Regions from separate parts of the Yersinia aldovae 670-83 genome, predicted to be linked through region 3. Evidence: riboswitches for the same ligand, from Rfam matches in the RefSeq annotation. Region 3 holds a riboswitch; each other region holds the start of a gene.

Region 1 (8,112 bases), 310 kb from region 3:
TGGCAGATTTCTTGCAACTGTTGCCACAAGATTGCCCACCATTGGCGCACATTGATAGCATTGATACCACACCATACCATTGGGTACGGCCGCCGCTGGATTTCGTGATTCAGCACAGCGGGGCCGGGCAGATGGACACCCAAATTGTGCCGGATGCCGCGACCTGTGATGCTTGCCTGAGTGAAATGAATAACCCTGCTAACCGTCGCTACCATTATCCTTTTATCAACTGCACCCATTGCGGCCCACGTTTTACTATTATCCACCAAATGCCGTATGACCGGCCCTATACTGCCATGAGCAAGTTCCCGTTGTGTGCGGCTTGTCAGGCCGAATATGACCACCCCGCAGACCGTCGTTTTCATGCCCAGCCCAATGCCTGCGCGGATTGTGGCCCGCAACTGTGGCTAACGGGAGCGGATGGGCAGGCTTTAGCGCAGGGCTTCTCCGCATTAGAGCAAGCCGCTGCTGCACTGTTGGCGGGCGAAATTGTGGCCGTCAAAGGGCTGGGTGGTTTTCATCTGGCGGTGGATGCCACCAATGCTATCGCCGTGGCCCGCTTGCGTGAACGCAAACATCGCCCCACCAAGCCGCTGGCGGTAATGTTACCAGATGCCGATTGGCTGCAAAGCTGTGTACAAGGTGCTGATCATGCTGCGTTGCTCGGTTTGCTACGCAGCCCGGCCGCCCCGATAGTTCTGGTGGCGAAACAGCCGGAAAGCCCACTTTGTGCGGCGGTTGCGCCCGAGTTACCCGAAATTGGCGTGATGCTGCCGGCTAACCCACTGCAACATTTGCTGCTGCAACAGGTGGCGCGCCCGTTGGTGATGACCTCCGGTAATGGTAGAGGTAAGCCGCCCGCTCTGAGTAATCAACAGGCCCTGAGTGCCTTGAGTGAAATTGCCGATTACTGGCTGCTGCACGACAGGGAAATCGTGCAACGCGCAGACGACTCATTGGTGCGCCTGACGCCGCGCGGGGCTGAAATGCTGCGCCGCGCCCGAGGTTATGTACCAGACGCTTTCGAGTTGCCGCCAGGGTTTAGCCAGCAACCCGCTATTTTGGCGCTGGGGGCCGATATGAAAAATACCTTTTGCTTGCTGCGAGACAGCAATGCGGTACTAAGTCAGCATTTGGGTGATCTGGACGATCGCGATATTGCGCAGCAACAGCAGCAGTTACTCGCGCTGTTTTGCGATATTTATCATTTTACCCCGCAGGCGGTGGTGGTAGATGCGCATCCCGCTTATGTCAGTCACCAATTTGGCCGAGAATGGGCGGCGCAACACAACATTCCCTGCGTGGAAGTGCTGCATCATCATGCTCATTTGGCGGCTTGCCTGGCAGAGCATGGTTGGCCGCGTCAAGCTGGAGCGGTGATAGGCCTGGCGCTGGACGGGCTGGGCTATGGCGCGAATGGGCAACTGTGGGGCGGCGAATGCCTACGAGTGGATTATGTGAATTGTGAATACGTTGGCGGTTTGCCTGCGGTGGCTTTACCCGGTGGGGATTTGGCCTCGCGCCAGCCGTGGCGTAATTTACTGGCGCAGTTTCAGCGTTTTGTCCCGAATTGGCAAAACGTGCCCGAGGCAGCAGCGATCCCCCAACCGCAGGGTGAGGTACTGGCGCGGGCGATTGCGCGCGGTATTAATGCGCCATTAGCTTCATCGGCGGGGCGGTTATTTGATGCGGTAGCGGCGGCGCTAAATATTATACCGCAGGCCATCAGCTGGGAGGGAGAAGCTGCTTGCCTGTTGGAGGCACTGGCATGGCAAAGTTCCAGAACAGTTCCACCCGTCACTATGCCACTGCGCGATAATCAATTGGACTTGGCCACCTTCTGGCAGCAATGGCTGGCTTTTGATGCTGCACCGGCTGAACGGGCTTATGCCTTTCATTTTGCTCTGGCACAGGGGTTTGCGACTTTGGCGCGGCAGGCAGCACAGCGCTTTGGTATTGAAACTATTGCATTTTCTGGCGGCGTGCTGCATAACCGATTGCTACGTGAATTACTTAGCGAACAATTGCACGACTTCCAGCTATTGATGCCCCAGCGCCTGCCTGCTGGTGATGGTGGCTTGGCACTGGGGCAGGCACTGATAGCGGCTGCGTCAAAATGCGATAAGTGCTGATTATGCCTAAGGGTGTTTGATTACTGCTAATTGTGTTAATAATAAAGCTCGTTGACTCGGGGTGCCTGGCGCTAAATAACGCAATGGCTGAGATCTTACCCGTATTACCTGATCTGGATTATACCAGCGGAGGGAAGTCGCGGTATCCTTGTTGAGTTCATAAGCAACGGTACCCCTTCTTGTTCGCTGGTGGGGATATCATGAACACCACTCACTCTGACATTTCAATCACACCGTTCCCTGATGCACTGGCCGAAGCCGGTTTACAGCAATTTTACCTCACGCCACCGTTGGTTCATTGCCTGACTAACGAGGTGGTGCAATCGTTTACCGCTAACGTATTGCTGGCATTGGGTGCTTTCCCGGCAATGGTGGTTGAGGCACAAGAGGCGGCACAATTCAGTGCTGCGGCTGATAGTTTACTGATCAATATTGGTACGTTGTATCGGGCACGGGCCGAATCCATGCTGGCGGCGATTACGGCTGCCAATCAATCAGCAACGCCGTGGGTGCTGGACCCCGTGGCGGTCGGTGGATTGAGCTATCGCACTGATTTTGCCCACCATTTACTCGTGCTGAAACCGGCAGCGATACGCGGTAATGCCTCGGAAATCATGGCTCTCAGCGGCCTGACGGCTATGGGGCGCGGGGTTGATAGCCTGGATGACTCACGGGCAGCACTGCCAGCGGCCCGCCAATTAGCACAGCAAACCAGGGCGATAGTCGCGGTTACCGGTGCGGTAGATTATATCACTGATGGCGAACGTGTTTTTGCGGTGAGTGGTGGCGATAAGTTAATGACACGGGTGGTCGGTACCGGTTGTGCACTTTCTGCCGTTGTGGCTGCATTTTGTGCGTTGGAGGGAGATCGCTTGCATCATGTTGCCACCGCCTGCTGGCTGATGTCACAGGTTGGTGGGCAGGTAGCGCAGCAGGTTGCCGGGCCGGGGAGCTTTATTCCCGCCTTTCTGGATGGTCTGTATAACCTTCGTTGTTGAAGCCGCAGCAAATATGTTTAATGGCTTCTGCCAGAGGCTATTACTCTTTCAATATTATATTCAGCAAATGTTTTTACATCGTTTACGCTTAAAATAGAGCACGTTTATTGCTCTATTTTGCGTTTAGGTATTCTCGGTGTTTTCTACATCCCCGTTTTTTATTATCTAATAAATAGGAAAATCTAATGGCTAGAGTGAGTAGTTATAAGATAGCGGCACTGTTCGCCGTCGGGATATTAGTTGCAGGATGTGCGTCAAATGTAACAACTAACGCGCAGTTTTCGGGTTTTCTGTCTGATTACAGTAAATTACAAGAAACGACGTCGGCCAGTGGTCAGCCGGTGCTCCGTTGGATTTCGCCTGATTTTAATGTCGCCAAATATACCGGGGTTTATTATAAACCGCTGGTTTATTTCCCCGGCCCGACACCGACACCCCGTGTAAGCCAGAAAACGCTAGATCAAATATTAGCTTACGCCAATAAACGACTTAAAGAAGCCGTTAGTGAACAATTACCGTTAGTCAGTTCACCTAAGAAGCGCAATATACTGATTGTCCGAGCCGCTATTACCGCCGTTTCTGCCGAAGATAAAGACCTGGAAGTTTATGAAATGGTCCCCATCGCCGCAGTTGTTGCTGGCACGATGGCTGCCACGGGTAATCGGACACAAAAGACGGCACTTTATTTAGAAGTTCAGGTTATCGATTCCAATACCGGTAAACCGGTGATTGTTGTCGTGCGCAAGGCTTACGGTAAGGATGTCAGTAACAGCGGTGAGCCGATTACGGCTGATGAAGTGAGAAGTACAATGGATACATTGGTTTACGATATTGTTAATTTCAAAGCAAAAAGCCAGCCAACGCCTTAAATATATGCCCCTCGTTCTGCTTCTTTTGCCAATGAGATGAGGGGCTGAACGGTATTTTATTTGTAGCGTTCGTTGAGCATAAGTGCTGATAAATCATCTAATTGCATCGGTTTTCTGAGAAAGTAGCCTTGTACTTCATCGCATTTTAAGTTTCGCAGATACCCGAGTTGTTCTGCTGTTTCAACACCTTCGGCGGTGACCGTCATGGTGAGTGCATGGCCGAGGTTGATAATACCTTCAACAATTGACTGACCTTCGTGTGATTCGGCCAGTTCATCGATAAAACTTTTATCAATCTTCAGTGCATCGAATGGGAAACGGCGCAGATAATTAAGGGAAGAGTAGCCAGTACCAAAATCATCCATTGCCAGACGTACACCAAGTGCTTTCAAAGCGGTCATGATTTTGAACGCGCCATCAGCATCTTCAATCATAATGCGTTCCGTTATTTCCAGTTCCAATCGATGGCTGGGTAAGCCGGTCAGTCGTAATACTTGACGCACCCTTTCTATCAGGTGTTGACTCCTAAATTCAACGGCAGAGATATTGACTGAAACAATCAGAGAAGGGTGCCATGTAATGGCATCTTTACATGCCTGCAACATGGTCCAATCACTTATTGAGGTGATAAGACCCGTCTCTTCCGCTAATGCGATAAATTGGTCTGGCATCAGTAGCCCGAGCACTGGATGATTCCAGCGTACCAGCGCTTCTGCTCCGGTCAGTTGTATGCCTTCTATGCGATAGCGCGGCTGATAATAAAGACTGAATTCACGGTTTTTTACGGCCTGACGCAAAAAACGCTCCAATTCACTGCGTTGCATCAGACGCTCGTTCATCTCACTGGAATAGAAGCTCCAGCAGTTACGGCCATTGCTCTTGGCTTCATACATGGCGATATCGGCGAAACGCAGTAGTTCCTCAGCCTGTATGGAGTCCTGAGGTGCCAGCGCAATGCCAATACTGGCACCAATATAGATGTCCTGAGCATCTACCACATAAGGCGCTTCGATGCGGGTAATCACTCTGGCGCACAACTGTTCTATTTCTTTCACTGATGAAAGACCTGTAATAATCAGAACAAATTCATCCCCACCGTGGCGAGCGACCATATCTTGGTCACGCAAACAGCTCCTTAAACGTTCGGACACCTGATGTAGCACGGTATCGCCAGTGACATGACCATAGGTATCATTGACTGGTTTAAATTTATCCAGATCAACATTTAGGACTACCAGCGGATGTTGCGCCACCGGCAGATTTCGCAGTTTGTTCTCAAGGAATTCTTTCATCCGAATTCGGTTGGGTAAACCGGTCAGCGCGTCATGCATTGAAAGATGCTGGATACGTTCCTGCGCTTCTATTTCGCTGGTGATATCCGATGCGGTGCCGCGATAGCCGATAGTTTCATCATTATTGATAATGGGTTTAGCGTAAATCCGGCAAATCCGTCTGTCGCCTTTGGCGGAAAAGTAAGTGCATTGCAGTTCATTGCGGGATTCCGCCAGATGCGTGTGCTGTAACCAGGATCGTAGCGGAATAATGTCACAATTTAACAGTGAGTCGAGATTGCGCCCCATCCAATGTTCGATACTTAGCCCGGTGATAATTAAAAAACGCTGTGACAGATAGGTGATACGCAGCTCGGTATCCGTCTCCCATAACCAGTCAGTGGCGGATTCTGCGACATGGCGAAAACGCTCTTCGCTGGCGGTCAGTGCCGTTTTATTGTCATCCGCGACCTGAGCCTCAGCGATAGCGCGGCGGATAACCAGCCAGCCGGTCAGCCCAAGAATCAAGGCGACCAGCGCTAATAAGGGTAACAGAAGATGGAGCAGTTGCGCGCCAGGCATGTTCTGATCCCAACCTAAACGCTGAATACGATTATCGCTGGAAGAAATCAGTATTGAGGCACCTGACGAGGTCTCGTTGTTATTTTGCTGGGCGTGCAGGTTATTGATGCCATAACCCTCGCCCAATGCCCCCAGCTCAGGTTGCGTCAGGATATCGACAAAGACCAGCACGGAATCGGTGCCAGCAACATTCTGTACCCGTGGATCGCCTCCAGTGGTTAATTTCGCTGCGGCAATTAAGGTTGGCTGGCCTGAAATCATAAGCGTTTGTGTGGCGATATATTGCATCGAGGTGCGCTGGCGTGCCGTGTCAATTAATGGCGTAATATCTTGGGTTAGCCAACTTCGCAGGTCAGTATGTACCAGTTGCCCGTTGATAACGGAATAACGGGTATTGCCCCGTCCATCAATAACGAAAACGCCTTCATAGCTAAAATCTTTATAAAGTGATGGCCCCAGGTTTTGGCTGACGTAGGCCCAGTCAGTATCGACGGTGACAGAGAGGTGCTGGTAAGCGTCGCCCCAAAAAGCATTATCTTTAATTCTGGCTTTTATCGCGTCCTGACGCATGTGCCAAGCTTTTTCGACTAAAAAGCGGCTTTGTGATAGTGCTTGTTCGTTTAATTGAGAAGCAATAAAGATAATGCCAATAGCGGCAATCATGATGGTAATCCCAATCAGCAAGGCCATAGCCTGCAACGTCCGTTTGGCAAAGAAAAGATTTTCCCTTCTCACGCGTGACGTTGTTTCTGGCTGGTTGGCGTCGGTCATCGTGAATTCCCTTAGCGCTTGCATAATTGGGCTGATACACCGGATAGACTTAGTCTCTGTTTAATCAGCAGTTAGTGAGACTCTGAGGCCATATAAACTACCATAGATCTGTTTAGTTATAATCTGAGCTTAGGCTAAATAACCGAGTAACTAGTTATTTCTATACGATAAGGATTGAAGGTGTGACCACCACGACGGCCAATTCTGTCTGAAATGTAAGTATAAATGATTACACTCAGTTTCGTATTTATGGCGAGTTTAAAAACTTATATCGATTGATTTCAATCATATCATCAGAGTTATGCGCTGAATTACCTGGCAGTGCCACCTTCTCTCTGGCTCTTGTGGTGATGGTCGCAGATTATTACCTCAATTAATTATTTTGGTCATTAGGTGTAATCGGCGTTTTTGTCCGTAAAACATTAACGTGGCACCAGAGTATGGCTAATCCCTGCCTTGATGAAACCCTATCTTAATTAAGCCCTGAACATAAAAGCCTCGTTGGCGACTACGAGATTTTCGCTATTTCGGTCATGTGCTGGTTAAGGGGAGTGATGTCAGAAAATCTCATATTAAGCTGCACTTATGCTGGCTGAAACAGGGTTTGTTTTAATTTCACATATAACTGAATTTAAATATAAAAATCATGTAAATAGCGATTTTTTTTACAGGTTTTCTCCACGTAAATATGATTTATTGAGTGTTTTCAGTTAACATATCTAATGTTTGTAGGCCAGTTTGGTCTACACACCTCCCCGTATTACAACTATTCATGTAAATATCTCACTAAATTTGAACGTATTACGGGTATGACTGCACGTCATCATTTTAAGCTTTATGCAGTGGAGCTATTGAGCACATAAGGAAGAGAAAATGGGACTACGAAGAAAGAGTGTTAAACCAATGCAAATCAATGATATAACTATCATTGATGATGCCAAACTGAAGAAAGCAATCACCGCAGCCGCGTTGGGTAACGCGATGGAGTGGTTCGATTTTGGTGTGTATGGTTTCGTCGCATTCGCACTGGGCCAGGTGTTTTTCCCCGGAGCCGATCCTGGTATTCAGATGATCGCAGCACTGGCGACCTTCTCCGTTCCTTTTTTGGTCAGGCCGTTGGGCGGTATATTCTTTGGCGCATTGGGTGATAAGTATGGGCGGCAAAAAGTTTTGTCGGTCACGATTATTATTATGTCGGTCAGCACCTTCTGTATTGGTTTAATTCCCTCTTATGCCTCGATAGGTATCTGGGCCCCCATCTTGCTGTTACTGGCTAAATTAGCGCAGGGCTTTTCTGTTGGCGGTGAATATACTGGCGCGGCAATATTTGTAGCTGAGTATTCACCAGATAGAAAACGTGGCTTCCTGGGAAGTTGGCTGGATTTCGGTTCGATTGCTGGTTTTGTCCTTGGGGCTGGGGTCGTTCTGCTCATCTCCAGTATTCTCGGTGAAGCGAGTTTCCTTGAATGGGGCTGGCGTATTCCGTTCT
Region 2 (8,112 bases), 1.6 Mb from region 3:
TCCGGTCGTGCTAAAGAATTGGACCTGATCCTGCCCCTGTTGGCCGATAGCCATATTCCGGTAATTGCCATCACAGGCGGTTTAGAGTCACCCTTGGCGCAAGGCGCGGCCTGCGTATTGGATATCAGTGTCGAACACGAAGCCTGCCCAATGGGTTTAGCCCCAACATCCAGCGCAGTCAATACCCTGATGATGGGGGATGCACTGGCGATGGCCTTGATGCGCCACCGTGGTTTTAATGCTGAAGATTTTGCTCGTTCACATCCTGGCGGCAGCTTGGGAGCAAAGTTACTCAATCGGGTTCATCATTTAATGAGAACCGGTGACCGACTGCCAGCAGTGAATGAATCTGATACCGTGATGGAAGCGATGTTAGAGCTTAGCCGCACTGGGCTTGGGCTGGTAGCCGTGTGCGATCCAAACCAACGGGTGGTTGGAGTATTTACCGACGGTGATTTGCGTCGCTGGTTGGTCAAAGGCGGCACATTGCAACAACCGCTTGGTGGTGCTATCACCCGGCCGGGTTACCGATTACCAGAGCAATGGCGTGCCGGTGAAGCGCTGGAAGCACTGCATCAGCACCATATCAGTGCAGCACCGGTGGTTAACCTGGATGGGAAACTGGTTGGCGCACTTAACTTACACGACCTTCATCAGGCCGGTGTGGGCTGATATCTCCGTCAGCTTTCAAGTTGCAGATATATTGGAAGCACTCACACTCAGGGCCTCGCCTCTGCGAGGCCGCAGCAAGCCGCCTTCCTGCATCTTAAAGTCTGTTGGGTACAATTGCTTGGGCAATAGCGACTGAAGCAGGATCATCGGGGTAAACCATCATGATCTGCACTGCTATTTATCGACAAACATCAGTGCCAGTTAGGATCTTGCTGTAGCTGCGCTTTTAACATGGCCTGAATACGTTCATTCGGGTGACCAAGCCATTGATACGTAGAGAACTCACTCGGTTTATCAATTGCTTGTGGTTTGTCCTCTACCGTAATGCGCACACCCCATGCCTGCCATACCTGTTTTTTATCCTGACTGAACGCTATCAACATAAAATTATTACCACAATCGTGGGGCTTGCAAATACGCCCTACTTTGTACTGCTGCCCTTCCCAGGTAATAACCTCATAGGGAGAGGATGTTCCTGTCCCTTTACGTGCCCAGGTAGGAAGGTTTTTCTGCCCCTTAACCATTTTTTGCCAGCTATTTTTATAAACGGGCTGTTGCAGCAGATCGGCGGCAGTGGCCCGAGATAGTGCAGCAGGTTCGGTGACTGATGGTGCTATAACTGAGGATTCTGAGGTTGATGGTTCAGAGGTTGATGGTACAGTAGCTGGTTGTGCAATAGCCCAAGAGCTGACACTGAGTACTGTCCCCGCAAAAAGACAATGGAGGGTTTTCTGACCTTTCATCATCGGTATCCTTATAATTTGATTAATTGACTTACCAAGCGTTAAACGTAGCCCAGTGCAACGGACTTGTCGGCGTGGTGTTAGTTTGCCTGTCTATGACCATCAACGGATGAAAAAGTTGATCCATAACACGAATTTTCATCCTAATTCTCGTTATAGCATAATCTGTATGACAGCTTGAGTTAAGCTATAAACCATACGACTATCAGAAGGCCATGCCATGTTAACTTTTGAGTTACCCGAAGAACCCGAGAAGCTGTATTACTCTGCGGGGAATACCCATCCGCTGGCGAAACTTGAAAGTGATAAAATCATTCAGATGGTCATTGATCTCGATGTTGCCAATTCCGACAGTGAACATTATGTCACGGGCTGGATGGGCCTCAATAGTGTGGTGGTAATACGTAATTATCAAAACAAGCGTGGCACCGCCAATGGTTTTGTCGTAAATATTGGGAATCGCTATCGCCAGAGCGTTCAGTCGATTGAATTTCGTATCCCTAAGGTCGTGTTGTGGATGAGTTTTCGCCGCAAGCCACGCACGATGGAACTCATTACATACGAAACACTCGGTGATCAACCGAGTGGGATGCAGCAATACCGCAATATTCTCGACGAAGAATTGCGCCAACAACTCGATGCTGATTGGTGCAAGCTGAATGACTATCTGGGCGCGGCCTGCTGGCAGCTCGAAAACGGCACACCGCTATGGCAACAAACCCATCGGCAGATCACGCCACAAGCAGTCCACCAGCTAGTCGATGCCACTATTTTCCGAACCAAAAACTTGCAAACCGACGGCGATTACGCGGGTTTCTGGGCCGGAGAATACTTCTTTGCCATCAGGCACCCCACTGAAGCCAATCCTCTGCCCGCCATGCAAATTTCCTGGCGGGAAGATGAGAAAGAGATCGGCAGCTATCAGTTTGATATAACTAAAGATGAAGCGGGCGATCCGAAGCTATCCTTGTGTATCCGCCCACGCAAAGGCGCGGATAGCTATATCCTTAACCGTTTTGACGCACACCATCTGCAACGGGTTATCGCCATGTTTGATATGGCACAGCGCTATTTGCTGGCACGGTAGCCCGTGACTCGTAATATATGAAATATCTATTCCCAAAGTCATTGGAGCCGCAAGTGAACACATCCCGATGAGCTTACTCAAGTAAGTGATTCGGGTGCGTGAACGCCGCTAACACCCCTGCGACTTCAAGGACGAAGGGTATTACCACCATTGATGGAAATGATGCACCGGCCCGACCCCCTGCCCCACTTCAAGGGTATCGGCTTGTAACAGCGCGCCTTGCAGATAGTGTTTGGCGGCGCCCACGGTATCCGCCCAATTGCTATACCGTGGGCGCAACGCCGCCAGTGCTGCTGACAAAGTGCAGCCGGTGCCGTGCGTATGACGGGTATTGACTCGTGATGTGACAAAGCGCTGTTCGCCCTGCGCGGTAAACAGCCAGTCCGGACTCTCTTTACCGCTCAGATGCCCACCTTTCATTAATACGCCCTGACAACCTAAAGCGAGTAACGCTCGCCCCTGCTCACACATTTCTTGTTCGTTGCTTGCAGGCTCGCACTCTAACAATGCCGCGGCCTCTGGTAAATTTGGCGTAATCAGAGCAACCTGCGGTAACAGTAACTGGCGTAGTGCGTCTACCGCCTGCGGTGCCAACAACGGGTCACCACTCTTCGCCACCATTACCGTATCCAGCACGACAAATTCAATGGAGTATCGACGTAACTGGCTCGCGACAATCTCGACGATAGCGGCGTTGGCTAACATTCCTATTTTGGCGCTATCGATACGCACGTCACTGAGTACAGAATCCAGTTGCGCGCTAACAAAAGTAGGTTCAATGGGATAAATCGACTGCACACCGCAGGTATTTTGTGCCACCAGCGCAGTGATCACACTGGTGCCATAAGCGTGCAATGCCGAAAAGGTTTTCAGATCAGCCTGAATACCGGCACCGCCACTCGGGTCAGTTCCAGCAATCGTCAGCGTATTAATACGTTTCATGAATACGACTCCGTACTCATGTCGGTGAGAACTAAAATGGCAGGGTCAGCAAAGAGCACTGAAGAAAAAACGGTAGGTTGAACGTACATATTCCTCCTAACCGGCGGTCAAGAAGGCGGTACCGGCGGCACCGAGACTTCCCTACGCTGGCATAATCCAGATCAGGTCATACGGGTAATATCTCAGCCATATCACAATTTGCGACAGGCACCCCGAGTCAGAACTGTTATTATCATGGGCTGGTGGTAGAAGATCAATGATGTATTGGTCGAGCCTATGATCAACCGGGAAGATATACAGCACATTGAGGGCATAGCCGAGGGATGAGTATCGAGATTCGTCAGTATCAGGAAAGTGACCGCCCGTATCTACGCACCTTGTACCTGGCTTCACGTCGAGCAGCGTTTAATTGGCTGGCTGGAGAACATTTTCGGTTGGAAGACTTTGATCGCGTCACGCTGGGGGAAAGCATTCTGGTGGCCATTGATGGCGACCAGCACTTGGGCTTTGCCTCTATTTTTATGGCGGAGAGTTTCTTACATAACCTGTTTGTTGAACCCACAGCACAGCATCATGGCACGGGTAAGGCATTATTACGGGCAGCACAAACCCTGTTTACCAGCCACGGCGCGTTAAAATGCCTGGAAAAAAATCAGCGGGCGTTGGGGTTTTATCAAAAACAGGGTTGGGTGGCGATTGCAACGGGAACCAGCAATGACGGTGACTATATATTAATGCATTGGCATAATGAAAAAGTTAAATAAGCCGAAAGGAGCCGCAGCTCCCTTCGGCTTAGCTATCATTCCCCACGTAATGCTTTCACATCATCTACTTTTACATTCAGTGTCGGTTGCCCGAACTGTTGCAGCAGATAATTGCTCAGGCTAACGATTTGCTCATCGGTTAACGTTTCGGCAAAACCGGGCATAAAGACCTCGCCGTCGTTGGTCTTACGTGAGACACCATGCAGAATCACATTGATCAGATTATTCGGTGTAGAAGCCCCCACCACTGAGTTTTTCATCAGCGACGGATAATAACCATCTTTCACACCATCACCGGTAAAGCTGTGGCAACTAGCACAGTTCCCCAGATATAAACGCGCCCCAGCGGTGCTGTTATCCGCGTTGAATGGCATACCACGCAAGGTATCCACGCTGGTAGCGGATTGGCCCCAATCGGAACGGCTCTTGGTTTCATCATCCAGATTCAACGGTTTCAATGTGCGCAGATACACCGCCATCGCATTGAGATCGCTATCAGTCAAATGGCGAGTGCTATTTTCAATCACTTCCGCCATCGGCCCGGCAGCTTGTGCTTTACCGTCAACATGCCCCGTGCGCAGGTACTGTACAATCTGCTGCTGACTCCAACTGCCAATTCCAGCATGGGGGTCTGCGGTAATATTAAATGCTGTCCAGCCATCAATTTCAGTACCACCATAGGCCTTACTGTCTTTCATCCCCATCGTAATATTACGCGGAGTGTGGCATTCACCGCAGTGCCCCAGCGCCTCAACAAAGTAAGCCCCCTGATTCCATTGGGTATCTTTACTCTTATCCGGCTGGAAGCGCTCACCCTCAAAGTTCACCAAATTCCAGAACCACAGCCCCCAGCGCTGGTTGAAAGGGAACGGCATGTCATTTTCACGATTTGGCTGATGCACCGCTGGCAAACTGAACAGATAAGCTTTAATCGCTTTGACATCATTGTCTGTCAGCAAGGTATAAGAGGTATAAGGGAATGCAGGATAGAGGTTTTCACCGTTCTTACCTTTCCCTTCGTGCAGCGCACGTAAAAACGCCTCATCACTCCAACTGCCAATCCCGGTTTCTTTATCTGGTGTGATGTTGGGCGAATATAAGGTGCCCATCGGGGTTTTGAATGCCAATCCACCGGCAAACGGTTTACCCTCTTTGGTGGTATGACACGCCACACAATCGGCGGCTTTAGTCAGGTACTCACCCCGCGCAATCAGGTTATCATCCGCGTTGGCATAGCCACTGGCCGCCACCCATCCCAATGCAATTACTAGTTGTTTTACGGTTCGGCCCAGGTTGTTCTTTTTCATATCACACCTCAGCCTTTAAGGTTTCTGCAATCCGCAGAGAAAGTGCGGCAATGGTCAAGGTGCAGTTGACCGAACCGACAGTCGGCATCACGCTGCTGCTGGCGATAAACAAATTTTTATGATCATGCGTGCGGCAATCACTGTCCACGACAGAATCTTTCGGGTCATCGCCCATGATTGTGGTGCCGGTAATATGGTTATTATTGGCGAAATTATTGTGGAATTGCACTTCAGTACCGCCCATCAGCCTTGCCGCCTCAGCGTAGACCTGCTGGGTGTGTACTGCACTTTTACGCACGTAATCATCCATCGCATAATAAAACTCAGGTTTTGGGATACCGATGGCATCTTTTTCGGTCGCACTGGGAATAATGCGATTTTCCACATGAGGTAAGATTTCGTGGAAACTGTCAAACTGCACAAACCGCGCAGCCCGATCACGAATTTTCGCCTCAAGCTGTGGCCCCAGTTGTAAATCCCCCTGCTTGAGTAATTCAATTGCCATCTGGTCAGTACGTGACAAATTCGACAGATGAATCTTTTTCGCCGCATATTCGGCACGGAATGCCCCATCACGGAACCCTACCATTGAGGTCATTTCCTGCGGGCCACGCCCCGGCCACAGCGGTTCGTTTGCCATAAAGGTCACTCCGGTGCCCGGATGATCCATCAGATTTCGCCCGACCATATCTGAGCTATTACCCACCCCTAACGGGTTTTTACCGCTGGTAGACATTAGCATCAGTTTCGGAATTTCAATGCCATTCGCGGCCAACACAAAGAACTTACCTTCGGCCCGATGCTCATTACCTTGCGCGTCTTTAAACAACGCAGCGGTAATCTGCTGCTGGTCGTTAACCTCCAGTTGATAAACCACCGCTTGCGGGCGGATAACAGCACCTGCAAGCTCGGCTTTCTCCACATGGGTAATACCGTTGTACATGGCACCAATGGGGCAAATAGGCATACAGTTATTGTTGCCACAGCAAGTTGGGCGACCATCATAAGGGCGGCTATTACGTGCAACCGGCTCTGTCACCACATTAAAACGGCTGCCGTTAAAACTGTTGCTGTTCAGTACGGTTTTAATGCGCTGTTCGTTCCACGATAGCGGCAACGGTGCCATCGGATAAGGCGCACTGCGCGGCGAACCCAAGTCTTCATCACTCGGCCCCCAAACACCTAACTCCTGCTCTGCACGTAAATACCACTTTTCTAACGCCGCATACTCAATCGGCCAGTCTCGCCCAACGCCATACACGGTTTTTAGTTTGAAATCGTTAGGCAGAAAACGCCAGGCCGATGCCGCCCAGTGCCATGTTGTACCGCCCACTGCCCGGATATATTGCACATCGTAGGGATGTTCACCCTTTTGAATCAGATAGTTATTATTAGGGTTAGATTCCGGATGCGGTGCATAGGGTGTGGAGGGGTACGGTGCCATATTGTCTGATTTATCTGACTGGTTACGGAAGTTTTCCACAATTTCCCAGCGAGAGAGACGCGGCCCCGCCTCTAAAACCAGTACTGATTTACCCGCCATTGCCAATTGATGTGCCACCAAACCACCTGCAACACCGGAACCAATGATAATAATGTCTGCTGTTAATGTGTCAGCCATGTAAGTACTCTCCAGATTTATAAGGCGACGTCAGGCTTTACAGCCCAGTATCCAGGCTTATTCGGGCAATAAGAGCGAATAACCAATACATCGGATACCGCATCAAACATCAGCGCATTTTCGTAACTGATAACCGCAGCATCAGTTCCTTCACCGATTACACCGATATACCAACCTTGTAAAATTTGCCGGGCGATCTGCTGCTGGAGTAGCGGCCATTGATGGGGTTCCCCTGCTGGCAAGGGCTGGAGTGAGGCCAGTTTCTGATCGAAACCGCCAATCTTACCGATTAAAACCTGATAGATACGTTGACCAATATGGCCATTGAGCTGGCGTTTACCGGTCAAGGCACGGGATACCAACATAAATCTTTCCAGATTCTGCGATGAGTTTTGGCTTGATGCTGCAAAAACATCGAGAGAGAGTGGGCTCATTAGGCTGCTGACCAGCCCGACACCGACATACCCTAGCAGGCGACGACGTGAAATACCGCGTACCTGAGGTATCGGAGGGAGGTTTACCGACATATTTTTTCTCCACAAAACAGCACGCTCGCAGTATTCATCCATTGCACTAATCAGCACGCCAGAGGCATGTTTTCAACAGATGCGGGTGACTACGGGCTAAACTACCAAGCGACTTATGCGACAGTAGTGGCAATCTTGACTAATGATGAATGGATTTCCCGCCTTATGGCGATGTAAATTATTGAGGCCGATATGTTAAACATTTAGTTTAGATGTAAAGATTCGTCAAGATTATACATCCCTGACTGTAGGGGTAAAGCAGAATGTGAGCTGAGTCACATTTTGTAACCATCACGGCTCACTCTAAGTCTTCATCTTGCTCGAGAACGACGTCTATCCGGTTAAGGACATATGCTGCCTGATGCCAAACCTGTTCATATGTGATTGACTTATAATTCTGCAAAAATTCGGCTAACAACGCTTTGGTTTGTTGCAGTTTTTCATTATCG
Region 3 (8,112 bases):
TTTGCCCGTACCGGTAAATAAACGTGAGGTAAAAGTGGTATCGGCGATCTTCAGCATGTCAGCCTCCGGCAATGGCTTGGAATAGCAAAATTTTGTCACCTTGGTGCAACTGACATTTGTCCCAGTCAGTGCGCGGGATGATGACCTGATTAACCGCCAGTGCCGTGCCCGGCTGGTGGTGGTTCAGTTGTTGGAGCAACTTTTCAGCGGTTATGGTGCATTTCACCTCAAGCGGCTGATCATTAAGCACAATGTTTATATGGTCACTCTTCACTGTGAGCCTCCACAGACAAGGCAATGCTGCGCCCGCGTCAGTTGCAAGGTGCTCCAGCTTTGCTGCTTGCCATCGAATAAGCGCAGCTTCCCGCTCAATGCAGACAGAAGACCGGCCAACATTTTGATGGCTTCCAGCGCTTGTAAGGTGCCGATAACGCCGACCACCGGCCCCAAAACACCAGATGTACGGCAGTTGCGCTGCGGCAATTCTTTATCGGGATAAAGGCAGGCGTAGCAACCGTGGGAAAAAGGCGGTTCAATCACCAGTAATTGTCCGCTAAACCCCACAGCACTGCCGCTGATTAAGGGTTTTTGTGCGGTGATACAGGCGGCGTTCACCTGATGGCGGGTTTCCATGTTGTCACTGCAATCGAGCACCAAATCAGCGTTCGCCACCGCATCAGCCAATGCCGCATCAGCCAGCCTGGTATCGAAGGCGACAATCTCAATCAGCGGATTAAGATTTTGCAAATGACGCTGGGCTAACCGCACTTTAGTTTGGTTGCTGGCAGAGGTCTGGTTGATATCGGTGGTACGGTACAGGATTTGGCGCTGTAAGTTGCTCAGATCCAATTGGTCATCGTCAGCCAGTAACAATTTACCGATACCAGCGGCCGCCAAATAGAGTGCGGCAGGGGAGCCAAGGCCACCCAGACCGATGATCAACACACGAGCACTTTTCAGCTTCAGTTGGCCCTCCGGGCCAATATCTTCCAGCAACAACTGGCGGCTGTAGCGCAAGAATTCACTGTCACTCAGCTCATGCTTGTTTATCATCGCTCAGCTCCTTGCCCTCAATCAGACGTAGCAATTGTGCCGTGGCTTGCTGCCAATTCTCAGCTTGAGTAATGGCGCTAACGACAGCCACACTGCCCACGCCGGTTGCTAATACCGCGGGAACGCGCTCAATGCTGATGCCACCGATGGCAACGGTGGGGTAGTCCGGTGTGTTTTCCACCATCTGCTTGAGCACCGCCAGCCCCTGAGGGGATGACGGCATTTGCTTGGTTTGGGTCGGGAAGATATGGCCTATGGCGATATAAGAAGGCCGCACAGCTTTAGCTATCGACAGTTCGTGCTCATCGTGGGTAGATACCCCGAGCCGCAATCCGGCTTGTTGTATGGCGGCCAAATCAGTGGTCTGCAAATCTTCTTGCCCCAGATGTACACCGTAAGCGCCATGCTTAATCGCCAGCCGCCAGTAATCATTGATAAATAAGCGCGCCTGATAGCATTTGCCCAATGCAATTGCTGCGGCAATATCCTGCTCTACTTGTGTGTCATCTAACGCCTTGATGCGTAACTGGATAGTGGTTACTCCTGCCGCCAGCAGGCGCTCTATCCACAGCACGGAATCGACGACCGGATATAAGCCAAGGCGCGGTTCAGTCGTCGGAAAACCCTGCTGAGCCGAGAAGAGCGGTGTATCAGATGGTTTCATTATCGGCCTCCGCTTTTAGATTTGCCGGGCTGTGATACAACTCACTGCCACGGGAGCGGAACTCGGCTGACATCTGCTCCATACCCGATTGCAGCACTTCAATGGGCTGAGCGGCGGCCTGTTCTTGCCTGGCTGCATAATCTCTCACTTCTTGCGAAATCTTCATCGAACAGAACTTCGGCCCGCACATAGAGCAAAAGTGAGCGACTTTGCCAGATTCTTGTGGCAGGGTTTCATCGTGATAGGCCCGCGCGGTTTCTGGGTCGAGAGCCAAATTGAACTGATCTTCCCAGCGGAATTCAAAGCGGGCTTTTGACATGGCGTTGTCACGGATCTGCGCACCGGGATGGCCTTTGGCTAAATCAGCGGCATGAGCGGCGATTTTATAAGTTATAAGCCCTTGTTTCACATCTTCTTTATTAGGAAGCCCAAGATGTTCTTTCGGTGTGACATAACACAGCATCGCGCAACCGAACCAGCCAATCATCGCGGCACCGATGCCGGAGGTGAAATGGTCATAGCCGGGGGCAATATCGGTGGTCAACGGGCCTAAGGTATAAAATGGCGCTTCGTGGCAATGTTCCAACTCTTCGGTCATATTGCGGCGAATCATCTGCATTGGCACATGCCCTGGGCCTTCAATCATCACCTGCACATCATATTCCCAGGCAATTTTGGTCAATTCACCCAAGGTATGCAATTCGGCAAATTGGGCTTCATCATTGGCATCCTGAATAGAACCGGGGCGCAGGCCATCACCCAGTGATAATGAAACATCATAAGCAGCACAAATCTGGCAAATCTCGCGGAAATGTTGGTACAGGAAGTTTTCCTGATGATGAGAAAGGCACCATTTCGCCATAATCGACCCGCCACGAGAGACAATACCGGTCAGTCGTTTAGCGGTCATCGGCACGTAGCGCAGCAGCACGCCAGCATGAATGGTGAAGTAATCGACACCTTGCTCGGCCTGCTCTAGCAAGGTGTCACGGAACATTTCCCAAGTGAGGTTTTCTGCCACCCCATTCACTTTTTCCAGCGCCTGATAGATAGGGACAGTGCCAATAGGGACTGGGCTATTACGCAGTATCCATTCACGGGTTTCATGGATATAGCGTCCAGTGGACAAATCCATCACGGTGTCGGCACCCCAGCGGGTAGACCACACCAGTTTTTCCACTTCTTCCTCAATGGAGGAGGTCACGGCAGAGTTACCGATGTTGGCGTTTACTTTCACTAAAAAGTTGCGACCAATAATCATTGGTTCAGATTCGGGGTGGTTAATATTTGCTGGAATGATGGCCCGCCCTGCGGCGACTTCCTGTCGGACAAATTCTGCGGTGATATTTTCGGGTAAGTTAGCGCCAAAAGCCTGCCCCGGATGTTGCTGGCGTAAGACTTCACCGCGAATACGTTCACGCCCCATATTTTCTCGCAGCGCGATAAACTCCATTTCTGGGGTGATGACACCTTGACGGGCGTAATGCAATTGGGTGACACATTTACCTGCAATGGCTTTTTTCGGGCGTGGCAGATGCTCAAAACGCAAATGATCCAAACCTTCGTCAGCCAAACGTTGTTGGGTAAAACCAGAGCTAACGCAGTTGAGTGCCGCGGTATCCTGACGATCGGCTATCCAGCTATTGCGTAATTTGGGCAAACCGACATGAACATCCAGTTTGGCGCTCGGGTCGCCATAAGGGCCGGAGGTGTCATATACCGGGATGGCTTCGTTATCTTCATAGCGAGGTGAGTCTTTGCCGCCGCCGATCAACGTCGGGCTGAGTTGGATCTCACGCATCGGCACTTGAATATCAGGCCGTGAGCCTTGCAGATAAATACGTTGTGAATTGGGGAAAGTGACACCTTGCAAGGTATCAATAAATTCTTGAGCATTTTCACGTTGTTGCTTACGTGGAATGGGTTTACGTGAGTATGATGAATTTTTAGCAGTTGTATTATTAGACATAGCAATTCCTACCGGTGCGGTTTATAGGGAAAATTGCTTGTCTGGAGCTTGGCGGGAGTAACGATGTTGGCCAGTGACCGGCAGACACCTGTCAAGGGAATGCCGGGCCTGTAGCGATAAATTACTCTTGTTCCCTTCGCGGGTATTAACCCGATCAGGTTCCGCGGATCCCGAATTAACGGTCTCAGCCTGCGTTTGCTTTCTTAAGAAAACAGGTGCTAGGCACTCCGACAAGAGTCCTTACTATACGAGGTTGCATTAAAACTACAAGCCCGCATTGATCACTGGGCTATTCTACTGGCCCCTTTTTGCCTTCTGACTGAGCGGCTTGCCATGACTCAGCCGCCCATTGAACTAATTGATCTTCCAAGCGAAAACGGGCATCCAATGCCTCGCCTATATCGGATAAAGCCTGTTGAAACTCGCTACAGCTATCGTCATCGATCTCAATGTTTGTATAACGATCATGGAATGCCATGATAGTTTGAGTGTTATTTTTTAACGCAGGATATACTTTGGTGGTCAGCGCCATTTTCGGGCTGAACGCGCCTTCTACCTGTTTGATAATTCTGTCATAGATATGGAAGTGACCCGAAGAGAGATAGTCCACTAAATTATGGCAAAAGTTCTCCAACGCTTTTTCATTAAGCGGGGTATGCTTTTCTTTTTGCGGCTTAATACCGATCACTGTGCAATACGAAACTAAAAGTTCTTTACGCGCATGAAGCCATTGATCAATTAATTCATTACTGCCGCCAACGCGTTGAGTCAGGCTTTCCAGTCGGTTTAGCATGAGATCGACTCCGTAAAGTAATAATGGGTTACAAAAATGTAACAAGCCGGATTCTAGATTGCCAGTGAAGTCGAGGTTGTGCAACAACGATATGGAACTACAACTTACAGGTAAAGAAAGTGGCTGGTGGATTGTCAGCCATGAAAACAAATTATGGTTACCTAAAGGGGAGTTACCACAAGGTAACGCGGCCAATTGGTCATTACAGGGTGCGACCGCAAGGCAAATTGGTGAATGGCAAGGGCAGGCGGTTTGGCTTATTCGCCAGATGATGTCTGCGGATATGGGTTCTGTACGGCAATTACTGGATGTCGATCGCGGTTTGTTCCAACTGGCGGGGCGCGGCGTGCAATTAGCCGAGTTTTACCGCTCTCACCGCTATTGTGGCTATTGTGGGCATCAAATGCATGCCAGCCGTACCGAATGGGCCTGTTTGTGCAATCACTGTCGTGAACGCTATTACCCACAAATCGCCCCGTGCGTGATTGTTGCCATTCGCCGCGGTGATGAGATTTTATTGGCGCAACATGTTCGTCATCGTGGTGGTATTAACACGGTGTTAGCCGGATTTGTCGAGGTGGGGGAGACGTTGGAACAGGCAGTGTCCCGCGAAGTGCTGGAAGAGAGCAATATCCACATTAAGAACTTGCGCTATGTGACGTCACAACCCTGGCCATTCCCGCATTCACTGATGATGGCGTTTATGGCGGAGTATGACTGCGGTGAGCTGCAACACGATCCTAAAGAGCTGTTAAATGCCGGTTGGTATCGCTATGACCAATTGCCATTACTGCCCCCGCCAGGCACCGTGGCACGCCGGCTGATTGAAGATACCGTGGTGTTATGTCGTGAAGAGCAGTTCGACACGGGAGAGTAGCTAAAAAACCACCTTTAGCCACAACAGGAAAGTATTATTTGTCATGCTACAATGCGTGCAGATAACTAAGGGAGCCTCACCATGACTGAGTTGAAAAACGATCGCTATCTGCGTGCCTTATTGCGTCAACCGGTTGATGTTACACCGGTTTGGATGATGCGTCAGGCGGGCCGCTATTTGCCTGAATATAAAGCTACCCGTGCGGTTGCCGGGGACTTTATGTCACTGTGCAAAAACGCAGAGTTAGCCTGTGAAGTGACGATGCAACCATTGCGTCGTTACCCGCTGGATGCCGCGATTTTGTTTTCAGACATTCTGACTATTCCTGATGCGATGGGGCTGGGACTGTACTTTGAAACCGGCGAAGGCCCGCGCTTCCAGTCGCCGATTACCTGTCGTGCCGATGTTGAAAAACTGCCCATTCCCGATCCAGAACAGGAATTGGGTTATGTGATGAATGCGGTGAGAACCATTCGTCGTGAGTTGGCCGGTGCAGTGCCATTAATTGGTTTCTCCGGTAGCCCCTGGACGCTGGCGACTTATATGGTCGAAGGCGGTAGCAGCAAGGCTTTCACTAAATTGAAAAAAATGATGTACGCCGAGCCGCAGACGTTGCATTTGTTGCTGGATAAACTGGCCGATAGCGTCATCTTGTATCTCAATGCTCAAATCAAGGCCGGTGCCCAATCCGTGATGGTTTTTGACACTTGGGGCGGTGTGCTGACCGGGCGCGACTATCTTGAATTCTCCTTGAATTATATGCATAAAATCGTCAATGGCCTGATCCGTGAAAATGACGGGCGTCGGGTGCCGGTTACCTTATTCACTAAAGGCGGTGGGCAATGGCTGGAAGCGATGGCAGCGACCGGTTGTGATGCATTGGGGTTGGATTGGAGCACGGATATCGGCGACGCGCGCCGCCGTGTGGGGGATAAAGTTGCTCTGCAAGGCAACATGGACCCTTCTGTTCTTTATGCACCACCGGCACGTATTGAACAGGAAGTTGGCACGATTCTGGCCAGCTTTGGTCAGGGGGAAGGGCATGTGTTTAACCTGGGCCACGGCATCCATCAGGATGTTCCGCCAGAACATGCCGGTGCTTTTGTTAAGGCGGTACATGCGTTATCAAAGCCTTATCACCAAAAGTAATCAATCTATAGACAGGGTGGCAGATGGTAGACACCAAAGCGTTACGGGCAGAACAGCGTCAACGCGCATCTGAAATTAGTCTTCAAGATGATATCGCAAGTGAGTCCGTGCGCTTTATCGCGGGGGCCGATGTCGGTTTTGAGCAGCAGGGGGAGGTGACCCGTGCTGCGGTTGCCGTTTTACGTTATCCGTCGCTGGAATTGGTGGAATATCAGGTTGCCCGCGTGGCAACTTCACTCCCGTATATCCCCGGTTTACTCTCTTTTCGCGAATATCCCGCATTATTAGCCGCTTGGGAGCAGTTACAGCAACGGCCCCAATTGGTTTTTGTTGATGGGCAGGGTATTGCGCATCCCCGCCGTTTCGGGGTTGCCAGTCATTTTGGCCTGTTGGTGGATGTTCCGACTATTGGTGTTGCCAAAAGCCGCCTGTGTGGGCATTTTCAGCCATTGGGCAGTGAGAACGGTGCATTACAGCCTTTGATTGATGCCGATGAGCAGCTAGGTTGGGTATGGCGTAGCAAAAACCGTTGTAATCCGCTATTTATTTCACCCGGCCATCGGGTGAGTATGGGCAGCGCATTAGAGTGGGTTCAACATTGTATAGCGGGTTACCGTTTGCCGGAGCCAACTCGTTGGGCGGATGCTATCGCCTCAAACCGCCCGCAATTTCAGCGCTGGGTGCGGAAAAGTCCTGATTTGCTTGGCAAGCATAGGGATATGATTTAATTTCGGGTACACTGCCGCGCAGATAATGAATAATGAGAACTCATAATGATACGTAATCCGATTCATCTACGCCTCGAAAAGCTGGAAGGTTGGCAACACCTGACTTTCATGGCGTGTTTGTGCGAGCGGATGTATCCCAACTATCAGCAATTTTGTCTGGAAACTGAATTTGGCGATCCGGCTGTTTACCGGCGCATTCTGGATCTGATTTGGGAAACTTTGGTCGTAAAAGACGCAAAAGTGAACTTTGATAGTCAATTAGAGAAATTGGAAGAGGCAATTCCTTCCGCTGATGACTATGCTATCTACGGTGTTTATCCTGCTATCGATGCGTGTATTGCATTGAGCGAGGCTATTCATTCACGTTTGAGTGGTGAAACACTGGAACATGCTATCGCGATCAGCGAAACGTCGATCCGCACTGTTGCGATGTTGGAAATGACGCTGGCCGGTAAAGAAATGACCGATGAAGAACTGAAAATCTTGCCTGCGATTGAAGAAGAATGGGATATCCAATGGGAGATTTTTCGCCTGTTAGCAGACTGCGAAGAGCGCGATTTGGATCTGATCAAAGGGTTACGATCTGACCTACGAGAAGCGGCAGTTAGCAATATTGGCATAAATTTAACGCAATAAGGCAAGAAAACGTGATTTAACGCCTGATTTGTCACGTCTTAAGGCTTCACATCTGCCCCCTGTCTGTTCTACATTTGGGGGGCGAAAAAAAGTGGCTATCGGTGCGTGTATGCAGGAGAGTGCTGTCAATCGGCATATCCGTCGCACTTGATGCTTTGCAAACGATAAATACACTGTAAGGATAACTTATGAATAAGACTCAACTGATTGACGTAATCGCGGACAAAGCGGACCTTTCTAAAG

What was found. A riboswitch is a leader RNA that binds a small molecule or an ion and turns the genes downstream of it on or off. The one in region 3 is predicted to bind thiamine pyrophosphate.
Positions count from the first base shown of each region.
Region 1: it holds a riboswitch for thiamine pyrophosphate, as region 3 does, so the genes downstream of both, thiM (hydroxyethylthiazole kinase) here and thiC (phosphomethylpyrimidine synthase ThiC) in region 3, are expected to answer to the same signal.
Region 2: it holds a riboswitch for thiamine pyrophosphate, as region 3 does, so the genes downstream of both, thiD (bifunctional hydroxymethylpyrimidine kinase/phosphomethylpyrimidine kinase) here and thiC (phosphomethylpyrimidine synthase ThiC) in region 3, are expected to answer to the same signal.

Region 1 is NZ_CP009781.1:2,032,986-2,041,097, reverse strand. Features, by position in the region: gene hypF (carbamoyltransferase HypF) at 1-2,132, shown strand, start outside; TPP riboswitch at 2,180-2,284, shown strand; gene thiM (hydroxyethylthiazole kinase) at 2,360-3,130, shown strand; gene AT01_RS09305 (DUF3313 domain-containing protein) at 3,316-3,999, shown strand; gene AT01_RS09300 (bifunctional diguanylate cyclase/phosphodiesterase) at 4,056-6,623, opposite strand; gene proP (glycine betaine/L-proline transporter ProP) at 7,527-8,112, shown strand, end outside.
Region 2 is NZ_CP009781.1:3,902,394-3,910,505, reverse strand. Features, by position in the region: gene gutQ (arabinose-5-phosphate isomerase GutQ) at 1-672, shown strand, start outside; gene AT01_RS17550 (inhibitor of vertebrate lysozyme family protein) at 864-1,415, opposite strand; gene AT01_RS17545 (hypothetical protein) at 1,636-2,502, shown strand; gene thiD (bifunctional hydroxymethylpyrimidine kinase/phosphomethylpyrimidine kinase) at 2,644-3,444, opposite strand; TPP riboswitch at 3,566-3,669, opposite strand; gene AT01_RS17535 (GNAT family N-acetyltransferase) at 3,768-4,208, shown strand; gene AT01_RS17530 (cytochrome c) at 4,244-5,515, opposite strand; gene AT01_RS17525 (GMC family oxidoreductase) at 5,517-7,136, opposite strand; gene AT01_RS17520 (sugar dehydrogenase complex small subunit) at 7,154-7,663, opposite strand; gene AT01_RS17515 (hypothetical protein) at 7,962-8,112, opposite strand, start outside.
Region 3 is NZ_CP009781.1:2,339,427-2,347,538, reverse strand. Features, by position in the region: gene AT01_RS10690 (thiazole synthase) at 1-57, opposite strand, end outside; gene thiS (sulfur carrier protein ThiS) at 59-274, opposite strand; gene AT01_RS10680 (HesA/MoeB/ThiF family protein) at 271-1,053, opposite strand; gene thiE (thiamine phosphate synthase) at 1,037-1,717, opposite strand; gene thiC (phosphomethylpyrimidine synthase ThiC) at 1,704-3,686, opposite strand; TPP riboswitch at 3,801-3,926, opposite strand; gene AT01_RS10665 (Rsd/AlgQ family anti-sigma factor) at 3,976-4,479, opposite strand; gene nudC (NAD(+) diphosphatase) at 4,571-5,356, shown strand; gene hemE (uroporphyrinogen decarboxylase) at 5,438-6,505, shown strand; gene nfi (deoxyribonuclease V) at 6,529-7,233, shown strand; gene AT01_RS10645 (YjaG family protein) at 7,279-7,869, shown strand; gene hupA (nucleoid-associated protein HU-alpha) at 8,058-8,112, shown strand, end outside.